2 regions of the Bradyrhizobium sp. BRP19 genome follow, and region 2 is predicted to be linked to the other one. Evidence: predicted binding sites of a transcription regulator. Region 2 holds the regulator's gene; the other holds the start of a gene.
The links. The regulator LexA, encoded in region 2, represses DNA repair genes until DNA is damaged. The targets are predictions, from matches to a motif close to TGTTCNNNNTGTGTTCNG.

Region 1 (5,450 bases), on a different contig from region 2:
CGGCGGTCCAGCGGCCCTCGCCGACCCAGACCAGGGATCCCACCATCGAGCGCACCTGGCTGTGCAGGAACGAGCGCGCCGAGGTGATGACGTTGATCTCGCGGCCATCGCGGATCACGTCGAGCTGGTCGAGCGTCTTCTCCGGCGATTTGGCCTGGCACTCGGTGTCGCGAAAGGTGGTGAAATCGTGCTTGCCGAGCAGGCGCTGCGCCGCCGCGTGCATTGCGTCGGCATCGAGCTTGCGCGGCACGCGCCAGGCGTGGCCGACATCGAGCGCGAGATTGGCGCGAGTGTTGACGATGCGATAGCGGTAGTGGCGCTTGACCGCCGAGAAGCGCGCCTCGAAATCGTCGGGCACGATCTCGGCCTCGAGCACCGCGATCGGATGCGGGCGCAGATGCGCGTTGAGCCCGTCGCGAAAACGGCCCGACGGAAACTGCTTGTCGACGTCGACATGGGCGACTTGGCCGCGTGCATGCACGCCGGCATCGGTGCGGCCGGCACCGTGCACGCGCAGATCCGAACCAGTCATCGCCTTCACCGCGGCTTGCAGCGCGCCCTGCACCGATGGCAGCGTGTCCTGCACCTGCCAGCCGAAGAACGGCGCGCCGTCATATTCGATGGTGAGCTTGTAGCGGGGCATCGTGTCCAGTTTCGTCGTCATTGCCCGCCTTGTGCGCTGTTGCGCACTGGGGCGGGCAACCCAGTACTCCGCGGCTTATCCGATTGACCGAGAAGCCTCGGCGTACTGGATACCCCGCCTTCGCGGGGTATGACAGTGTCAGGTGAATTTGGATCCCGCCTTTAACGGCACGCCGCGCAGGAAGTCCGCGGCCTGCATGCGGGCCTTGCCCTCGCGCTGCAGCTCGATGATGCGGATGGCGCCGTCGCCGCAGGCGACGGTAAGCTGATCGTCGAGCATTTCGCCAGGCGCGCCGGCGCCTTGCGCCAACTCGCAACGCAGGATTTTGACGCGGGCATCGTCAAGCTCGCTCCAGGCGCCGGGGAAGGGCGAGAGGCCATGGACGTGGCGCAGCACCGCGCGCGCGGGCCTGGTCCAGTCGATCCGCGCCTCGGCCTTCTCGATCTTGGCGGCGTAGGTGACGCCGTCCGCGCTCTGCGCCTTGAGCTGGAGCCCGCCGCGTTCGAGCGCGGCCATCGCGCGCACCATCAGGTCGGCGCCAAGGCGGGACAGACGATCGTGCAGGTCGAGCGCGGTCATGCCGTCGGTGATCGTGATGCGCTCGGCCATGGCGACGTCGCCGGTATCTAAGCCGACATCCATCTTCATCACCATCACGCCGCTCTCGGCATCGCCGGCCATGATGGCGCGGTTGATCGGCGCGGCGCCGCGCCAGCGCGGCAACAGCGAGGCATGCAGATTGTAGCAGCCGAGTTTTGGCGCATCGAGGATCGCCTGTGGCAGGATCATGCCATAGGCGACGACGACGGCCGCGTCCGCATCGAAGGCGCGGAACTCCGCCAGCGCCTGCTCGGTCTTCAGCGTCTTCGGCGTCAGCACGGGAATGCCCAGCTTTCGCGCGGCCTCCTCGACCGGGGTCGGCTGCAATTGCAGGCCGCGCCGGCCGCCCGGCTTCGGCGCGCGGGTGTAGGCGGCCGCGATCTCGTGGCCATGCGCGACCAGCTCGAGCAGCGTCGGCACGGAGAAATCGGGCGTGCCCATGAAGATGAGGCGGAGGGGCATGTGACGAGACAATCCTTGAAACGAGCAAGGTACTCGTCATGGCCGGGCTTGTCCCGGCCATCCACGTTCGTCCTGCTCGCGGCGGCAAAGAACGTGGATGCCCGGGACAAGCCCGGGCATGACGGCGGAGGAATTATCACTCCGCCGCGCGCTTGGCGGCTTTCTCGAACTTCTTCATGACGCGGTCGCGCTTGAGCTTCGACAGATAGTCGACGAACAGCACGCCGTTGAGATGGTCGATCTCGTGCTGGATGCAGGTGGCGTAGAGGCCTTCGGCATCCTCCTCGTGCACCTTACCGTCGAGATCGGTGAAGCGCACGCGCACCTTCGCGGGCCGCTCGACCTCCTCGTAATATTCCGGGATCGAGAGGCAGCCTTCCTCGTAGACCGACAGTTCCTCGGACGAGGCGATGATCTCGGGATTGATGAAGACGCGCGGCAGCGGCTTGGTCTCGCCGTTCTCGTCGCGTTTGGCGAGGTCCATCGTGATCAGACGCAAGGGCTGCGCGACCTGGATCGCCGCCAGCCCGATGCCGGGCGCGTCGTACATGGTCTCGAACATGTCGTCGGCAAGCTTGCGGATCTCCGCCGTGACCTTCTCGATCGGCTTGGAGACCAGGCGCAGCTGCTTGTCGGGCAGGATGATGATTTCTCTGAGGGCCATGGCCGCGATTTAAGCCGCGCGCCGGATGCGGTCAATGCGGCCCGGAACCCGTTAACCCCTCGCTAACCATAAAACTTCACCTTTCATTAACCATGAAAATTAGGGGCCGGTTAACCCAGAATGTTCCCTCTTCGTTCGCGAGAGCGCAGCGAATCGGCTACAAGGCGGCATGAACGAGATCATTGTCATGCTGGGCGACTGGCCGGTGCGCATCGTCGATGCGCTGATCGGCTTCGGTGCGCTCGTCCTCATCCTGCTGGTTGTGATTGCGGTCGTGATCGCGCGCTCGGGGCGGCGTGGCGCGGAACTCGCCATGGCGAACGCGATCCGGGCCGACGAGCTCGAGGAGCGGCTCGCCCAGGTGCTGCACGCCCAGAGCGAGGCCTCGGGGCGGGTCGACGCCATGACCCAGGCGCTGGCGGGACGCCAGGCCGAGATGGCGCGCGCGGTCAACGAGCGGCTTGATTCGGTGACGCATCGAGTCGGCCAGTCCATGGAACATTCGACCCGCAACACCATGGAGAGCCTGCGCGCGCTGCATGAACGGCTCGGCATCATCGACAACGCGCACAAGAACCTCACCGACCTCACCACGCAGGTGACCACTCTGCGCGACGTACTCGCCAACAAGCAGTCGCGCGGCGCCTTCGGCCAGGCGCGGATGGAGGCAATCGTCCAGGACGGTCTGCCCAAGGGCTCCTACGAGTTCCAGTTCACGCTCTCGACCGGAAAACGGCCGGACTGCGTCGTGTTCCTGCCCGACCAGCGCCCGCTGTGCATCGATGCGAAGTTTCCGCTGGAGGCGATGACGGCGCTGCACGACGCCCGCACCGACGAGGAGCGGCGCGTTGCCACGCAGCGGCTGCGCGGCGACGTGATGAAGCATGTCAGCGACATCGCGGAAAAATACCTCGTCACCGGCGAGACCCAGGAGATGGCGCTGATGTTCGTGCCGTCGGAATCGGTCTATGCCGAGATCCATGACGGCTTCGACGACGTGATCCAGAAGGCCTATCGCGCCCGCGTCGTGCTGGTGTCGCCGTCGCTGCTGATGCTCGCGATCCAGGTGATGCAGCAGATCATGAAAGACGCGCGCATGCGCGACGCCGCCGACCAGATCCGCACCGAGGTGATCAAGCTCGGCGACGATTTGGGGCGCCTGCGCGACCGCGTGCTCAAGCTGCAAAAGCATTTTGCCGACGTGAACGAGGACGTCCGCCAGGTGCTGATCTCCGCCGACAAGATCGAAAAGCGCGCAGGGCGAATCGAGGAGCTCGATTTCAGCAAGAGCGATGCGCCGGAGGCGCCGCGCCTGGTGGCGACGGGAGCGGCAGAGCTGTTTCCGCGCAAGCTCCAGGCGGGGGAGTGAGACTAGGGCACACTGTCGTGCCCCGCGAAGGCGGGGCATCCAGTATTCCGCAGCCCGAGTGGTTGAACCGAGACGCCGCGGAGTACTGGATCGTCCGCCTTCGCGGACGATGACACCGAGCGTGTTGGAAGCTCTCCCGTCTCACCAGCTACCGCGAGGGTCTTTTCCCCCAGAATCTGCTAACACGCCCCCCATGACCGCACCCGACGCGACCTCCCCCGCCGCGACTTCCACCGCCTCGCCCTCCTGGCGCGACAGCCTTGCTGTTTACCTGCAGCCGCGGGTGCTGATCGTGCTGTTTCTCGGCTTCTCCTCGGGGCTGCCGCTGGCACTGTCGGGATCGACGCTGCTGGTGTGGATGGCCGAAGCCGGGGTCGATCTTGGAACGATCGGGCTGTTTGCGCTGGTTGGAACGCCATACACGCTCAAGTTCCTGTGGGCGCCGCTGGTCGATGCGCTGCATGTGCCGTTGTTCACGCAGGCCTTCGGACGTCGCCGCGGGTGGCTGGTGTTTGCGCAGCTGCTGCTGATCGGCGCGATTCTGCTGTTGGCGCTGACCGATCCGGCACGTTCGCCGCTGCTGGTCGCGCTCGGCGCGCTGCTGGTCGCGACGATGTCCTCGACGCAGGACATCGTGGTCGACGCGTTCCGCGTCGAGAGCCTGCCCGAAAGCGAGCAGGCCGCCGGCATGGCCGCCTATGTCGCGGCCTATCGCATCGGCATGTTGGTCTCGACTGCAGGCGCCCTATTCATCGTCACCGGCTTCGAGGCGATCGTCCCGCGTGGCGCCGCCTGGATGTGGGGCTATGTGGTGATGGCGGCTCTGGTGCTGATCGGCACGGCGACTGCGCTCGCCGCCACCGAGCCCGCACAATCCGCGCGCGCCGAGGCCGCCACGCAGGACGAGGGCGCGCTCACGCGGGTGTTCCATGCGGCGCTGGGCGCGTTCTCGGAATTCCTGCGACGCAAGGAAGCATGGGTCGTGCTCGCCTTCGTCGTGCTGTTCAAGTTCACCGACGCGTTCTCCGGCAACATGACCGTGCCGTTCGTCATCGACATCGGCTTCACGCGGAACGACTATGCCGTGATCGTCAAGGGCGTCGGCATCATCGCGACCCTGGCCGGCGGCTTTGCCGGCGGCTTCGTGGCCCGACGCTATTCGCTCGCGACCAGCCTGTGGATCGGCGGCATCGTGCAGGCGATGTCCAATTTGTCGTTCTCGTGGCTTGCGATTGTCGGCGTCAACGAATGGGCGCTGACCCTCGCGATCACCTCCGACAATTTCTGCAACGCCATCGGCACCGTGATCTTCGTCGCCTATCTCTCGGCGCTGTGCCAGAACCCGCTGCACACGGCGACCCAATATGCACTGCTGACGGCGCTCGCCGCGGTGGGACGGACCTATTTGTCGTCGGGCGCAGGCTATCTGGCGAAAGCGACGGGCTGGCCGATGTTCTTCGCGATCTCCGTCCTCGTCGCCATCCCGAGCCTGATGTTGCTGGCGTACTTGCAGAAGCGCGGGCATTTCGAGGCACTGGGGCCGGTGCGGGTGTAGGCACCCCTGTCATGCCCCGCGAAGGCGGGGCATCCAGTACTCCGAGACAGTCGTGATCGACCGAGAAGCTGCGGCGTACTGGATCGCCCGCCTTCGCGGGCGATGACACCGGAATCGGGGAGACGACTCCCCCCCTACTGCTTCTTGATCAGGCTCC
Region 2 (5,450 bases):
ATGTGCGCGACGAGGCCTACCGGTTGCACGAGATGGGCAAGATCAGCGATGGGGACTATTTCGCCTCGCTGCGGTCCTCGCTTGGGATCGGCATCTCGGATGCGCAATTCCTGGAAGGCTGGAACGCGATTTTCGCCGGCGAGATGCCTGATATCGCCGAGCTGCTGCCGCGAGCGGCGAAGCAGATGCCGCTCTATGCCTTCTCCAACACCAATCGGCCGCACGTCGACTATTTCTCGAAGGAATATGCCGGTCTGCTCGGCCATTTCCGCGAGCTGTATCTGTCCTCCAGCATCGGCCTGCGCAAACCGGATGCCGAGGCCTTCGACCATGTCGTGGCGGCGATCGGCGTGCCGGCCGAGCGCATCGTGTTCTTCGACGACCTCGCCGAGAACATCGAGGGAGCGCGGGCGCGCGGGTTGACCGCCGTGCATGTCACCTCGCCGCGTGATGTCGGGAACGCATTGAAAGCACTGGGGATCTGAGCCGCGGGAAAGCCCGGAGCGCGCTCACTTGCCGGAACAAAAACTGCTGAAAATGTGGAACCTGATCACTTTGTGCATTTTTATACAGAGTTCCGGGAACGGAATACCACCCTTCGGACTCATGAGTCCGTTGGGACTTCTACATTGGACTGATCGACGTGCTGGGCAAGACCTATCTCACCAAGCAAGCCTCTCTCCTGCTCGAATTCGCCAGAACCACCTCGGATTCTGACCTCTCCGCCAAGCTGATCAGCAAGGCCGCCGACCTAAAATCCCAGGCGGACCCGCTGCCGGACAAGGATCAGGGTCCCAAGCCGCCCGACGTCGCGGACATCAGTCCGGGCGATCCGACGGGGCGTTGAACGATGTTGGCCGTGGCGCTCGTCATTCTCGTCCTTGCCATGGCAATCCTCGTTCCGGTCTGTCTCGCCTTCCGCATCATGCCGTGGCAGAGTTGAGCCGACCTCCTCCACCCCGCGATCACGCAGGATAAATCATCCCGCGTGCTGCTTTGCCTCACGCCTGCACTCGGCTAGAACTCTCGCCGCCCATTGACTGATGTGCTCAGCAGGAGTTCGCTCTTGGCCCTGATGCCGGTTTCTGACGCGCTCGCCGCGGTGTTGGCCGGCGTCGAGCCGCTGGCTGAACAGATGGTTTGCCTCGACGAGGCCTACCATCGTGTGCTCGCCCGCGATGTCGCGGCACGGCGCACGCAGCCGCCGGAGGCAATGTCGGCGATGGACGGCTATGCCGTGCGCTCGGCCGACGCAGCCATCGATTCCAGCCTGACCGTCGTCGGTGAGGTCGCAGCGGGCCGGCCGTTCGCGGGAAGCGTCGGCCCCGGCGAAGCCGTGCGGATCTTCACCGGCGGCGTCGTTCCCGACGGCGCCGATGCCGTCGTGATCCAGGAGGACACGGCTGCCGACGGCAAACATGTCACGATCAAGGAAGCCGCCATTTACGGCCGCCACATCCGCCCTGCAGGCGTCGACTTCCGCGAAGGCGACGTGCTGCTGCGCAAGGGAATCCGCCTCACCGAGCGCGATCTCGCCCTTGCCGCCGGAATGAATCATCCGCATCTCGCCGTCATCCGCCGCCCGAGGGTTGCCGTTCTCGCCACCGGCGACGAGCTCGTGATGCCGGGCACCACGCCTGGTCGCGGCCAGATCGTCTATTCCAACGGCTATGCCCTGCATGCGCTCGCCCGCAGCGAGGGCGCCGAGACCATCGACCTCGGAATTGCCGCCGATACACTGGAGGCGACGTCCGCCGGCATCCGCCGCGCGCGCGAGAGCGGCGCCGACATCCTGATCACGACCGGCGGTGCCTCGGTCGGCGACCACGACCTGGTCCAGCAGGCGCTCAAGGGCGAAGGCATCGCGATGGCGTTCTGGAAGATCGCGATCCGGCCGGGCAAGCCGATGATGCACGGTCGGATAGGCGCGATGCGCGTGATCGGCCTGCCCGGCAATCCCGTGTCGTCCTACGTGTGCGCCTTCCTGTTCATGGTCCCCTTGATTCGCGCCCTGTCGGGCCGTTCAGCGATTCATCATCGGCGCGAGCGCGCCGTGCTGGGCCGCGATCTCGCCGCCAACGACCAGCGCGAGGACTATCTGCGTGCGCGGCTGGAGGAGCGCGACGACGGCACGCGCGTCGCCCTTCCGGTCAGCCATCAGGACTCCTCCCTTCTTGCGAATCTCGCTGCGGCACAGGTACTTCTGGTGCGCGCACCGTTCGCGCCGAAGGCCGAGGCCGGCACGCCTTGCGAGGTGCTCCGGCTGCCCGTCTGAGCCGCCCAGCCACACGCATTCCGCGAGCTTGGCCGCGTTCACCATAAATTAAGCAGTTGCGGAACACATATCGAACATATAGTGTCCGTTCATGATTTGTTTCGAGGATGTAGCGGCTTAGTGCCGGCTTCATCGTGTCGGAATCGAACGACATCAACCGGGGGACTTTGGTCGAGATGTTGACGCGCAAACAATACGAGCTTCTGCGGTTCATCAGCGAACGTCTGAAGGAAAGCGGCGTGCCGCCGTCCTTCGACGAGATGAAGGATGCGCTCGACCTGCGCTCGAAGTCAGGCATCCATCGCCTGATCACTGCGCTCGAGGAGCGCGGCTTCATTCGCCGCCTGCCCAACCGCGCCCGTGCCATCGAGGTGATCAAGCTGCCCGAGCTCCAGGCCGCCGCCGGCAATCGCCGCGGCTTCACCCCGAGCGTGATCGAGGGCAATCTCGGCAAGGTGCGCGCGAGCTCCAGCCCGCCCGCCGACGAGGGCGAACGCCCCGTCGCGGTGCCCGTGATGGGCCGCATCGCCGCCGGCACGCCGATCGAGGCGCTGCAGACCCGCAGCCATACCATCAGCGTGCCGCCGGACATGCTCGGCTCGGGCGAGCACTACGCGCTCGAAGTGCGCGGCGATTCGATGGTCGAGGCCGGCATCCTCGATGGCGACATGGCGCTGATCCAGCGCAACGAGACCGCAAATACCGGTGACATCGTGGTGGCATTGATCGACGACGAGGAGGCCACGCTCAAGCGCTTCCGCCGCCGCGGCGCCTCGATCGCGCTCGAGCCCGCCAATGCCGCCTACGAGGTCCGCATTCTTCCGCCGAACCGCGTGAAGATCCAGGGCAAGCTGATCGGGCTTTACCGGAAGTACTGATACGGGAAACATCAAGCGCCGCGCGCGTTTCGATCGGCATCGGCGATCCAGGATCGGAGCGGATACTTGTCCGCTCCGGCTGGACGGTTTCTCTGGTTCTGCGCCGGCTGTCCGGTCCATCTTCCCGCGCGACATTCCCCCGCGCAGGCGCGCAGCCATTTCTGCTTCGCCGGTAGAGTTGTGCCGGCAGTGCTGATAGCTCCGGCCGAATGCAAGGACGCGAGGTTTGTTCCTATCGAATCCGGGAAAGATAATGTGATCGCGCGCTGCGGACGCGAGCCGCAGATTTGCCCATAACCGAGCAGAGCGTTGTATGCTTCCACTCTGATAGAGGCCTGCGCCTCGAAAGAGACGCGGGTCGCTATCCCAGCATGAGGAGCACCCGATGTGTGACTACAGCCTGCATGCCGTCGCGACGCGCCCCGCCGAAGTCGGCGAGACGATCGTCACGACAACCTTCCGCGGCACCTCGACGCGCGGTTTCGCTTCCGAAGCCGATCCCTCCGTCGCGGTCTGTCTGCTGCCGGGGACGGAGCTCGCTTTCGCCGACAACGTCCGCTACGACAACCGCTGGATCTGGACGCGCACCGTGAACTCTCGCGTCGGCAAGTTCGGCAAGATCGACCCGCACATTCCCGATCGCCATCATGACGCGATCGAATTCCCCGACGGCAAATACGTGCTGGTGACGCAGCTCGTCGAAGGCCAGCGCGCGACCGTGCTGCAATTGCCGGTGACGCAGCCAGCCCCCGAGCGCGAGCACAAGCCGCAGATCGTCGCCGACACGCGGCCCACGATCACGCGCCTGCCGATCGGCTGACGCCCTTCGGCCAACAGGCCGAGCCCGGGATTGAAATTGCCGTCGCCGGCCGAGGCCGGCGAGCCCGGTAAGTTTGTGTTTCAGGACATTCGATCGGCGAGCCCACCGCCGCGCCTCGTCGTCGCACGAAGTTTGGGCCGTGCTGCCCGCATTTTGAACGTCCGCTCCGCAGCCAAATGACCGATGCTGTCGTGGTTTGAGGCGGCGGACACGCTCGATGAAGACCTTCATTCGCGTCGTTGAACTTTGGGTACCCGACCGGACGCGCATGCGGCTGGAATTCGGCGGCGGCCTCTACGACGATGGGCTGTCCGCGTTCAAAGCCGTCAGCGAAGAGCTGCACTTCGGATATGACGAGGGACTTCCCGGCAAGGCCTGGGCCTGTGGCCACCCCGTCATCCTCACGAAATTCGCCAACTCCTATTTCAAGCGGACCGATCAGGCCGCTGCGGCCGGCCTCACCTGCGGCGTGGCGGTGCCGGTGTTCGCGGGCGAATTCCTGCAAGCCGTGCTGGTGCTGTTCTGTGGCGACGACGAGGCGCACGTCGGCGCGATCGAACTCTGGCACAACGATCCTGATCTCTCGCATGAGATGGGGCTCGTCGATGGCTATTACGGCACCGCGGACATGTTCGAATTCAACTCCCGCCACACCAGATTTCCGCGCGGCTTCGGCCTGCCCGGACGCACCTGGAAGGCGGGCCTGCCGCTGATCATCAAGGACTTGCACGACGCCAAGAGTTTCCTGCGCTGGGAGGACGCCGCCAAGGTCGGGATCAATCTCGGCGTCGGCGTGCCCTACCGAACCGGTACCAAACAGACCTGGGTTCTGACATTCCTCTCCGCGCAGGCAACGCCGATTGCACGACGCTTCGAGATCTGGGTCCCGAACGAGGACCGTTCGGCGCTGGTCTTTCGCGCCGGCGATTGCAGCGCGCAGACCGACCTCGCCGCACGCTATGCGGCGCAGTCCATCGCCAGGGGCGAAGGCAGCATCGGCGGCGCCTGGGCCGCCGGCATGCCCGCGCTCAACGACGATCTCACCTGTGACGGCTCGATCGCCGGCTCCGAAGCCCGCGCAGCCGGGCTGAGCCGAATGGTGGCCCTGCCGGTCATCGGCAACGGAAGGCTTGACGCCGTGCTGGCCTGGTATTTGTGATCCGCGTCAATCGTCGGCCTGCAAGTCGGCCTCCGATGGCGTTGCGTCCCGATTGCGGGGCACGGCCGCCTTCGGCACGAGGCTGCCGTCGAAATCTCCCTCGCCGGCGCCGGCCGGCAGCCAGGGACGGCTTGCTCCCCTCGTCCTCACCGCCTGCACCGAAAAGCCCTCGCCGCGTCTCGTCAGAGCCAGTGCGCCCTGACTGGCAAGACGCGCCCGATCGACCACCATCGCCGCGCAATCGGGTGGCGCAGGCCGCGCCGTCACCACCAGCGCGGCGCGGCTGCAATCATCGGCCAGCGCGTCGATACGCGTCGC

Region 1: a site for LexA is predicted at 2,491-2,508, ahead of I6F36_RS28075 (DNA recombination protein RmuC). Genes of this name have one in related genera too.

The regions. Positions count from the first base shown of each region.
Region 1 covers NZ_JADYVZ010000011.1:213,809-219,258, reverse strand. Annotated here, with positions in the region: gene truA (tRNA pseudouridine(38-40) synthase TruA) at 1-643, opposite strand, end outside; gene fmt (methionyl-tRNA formyltransferase) at 782-1,705, opposite strand; gene def (peptide deformylase) at 1,842-2,369, opposite strand; gene I6F36_RS28075 (DNA recombination protein RmuC) at 2,539-3,738, shown strand; gene I6F36_RS28070 (MFS transporter) at 3,932-5,293, shown strand; gene I6F36_RS28065 (hypothetical protein) at 5,428-5,450, opposite strand, start outside.
Region 2 covers NZ_JADYVZ010000001.1:211,252-216,701, forward strand. Annotated here, with positions in the region: gene I6F36_RS01015 (HAD family phosphatase) at 1-485, shown strand, start outside; gene I6F36_RS01020 (hypothetical protein) at 644-847, shown strand; gene glp (gephyrin-like molybdotransferase Glp) at 1,067-2,275, shown strand; gene lexA (transcriptional repressor LexA) at 2,452-3,153, shown strand; gene I6F36_RS01035 (hypothetical protein) at 3,539-3,973, shown strand; gene I6F36_RS01040 (GAF domain-containing protein) at 4,191-5,132, shown strand; gene I6F36_RS01045 (ComEC/Rec2 family competence protein) at 5,139-5,450, opposite strand, start outside.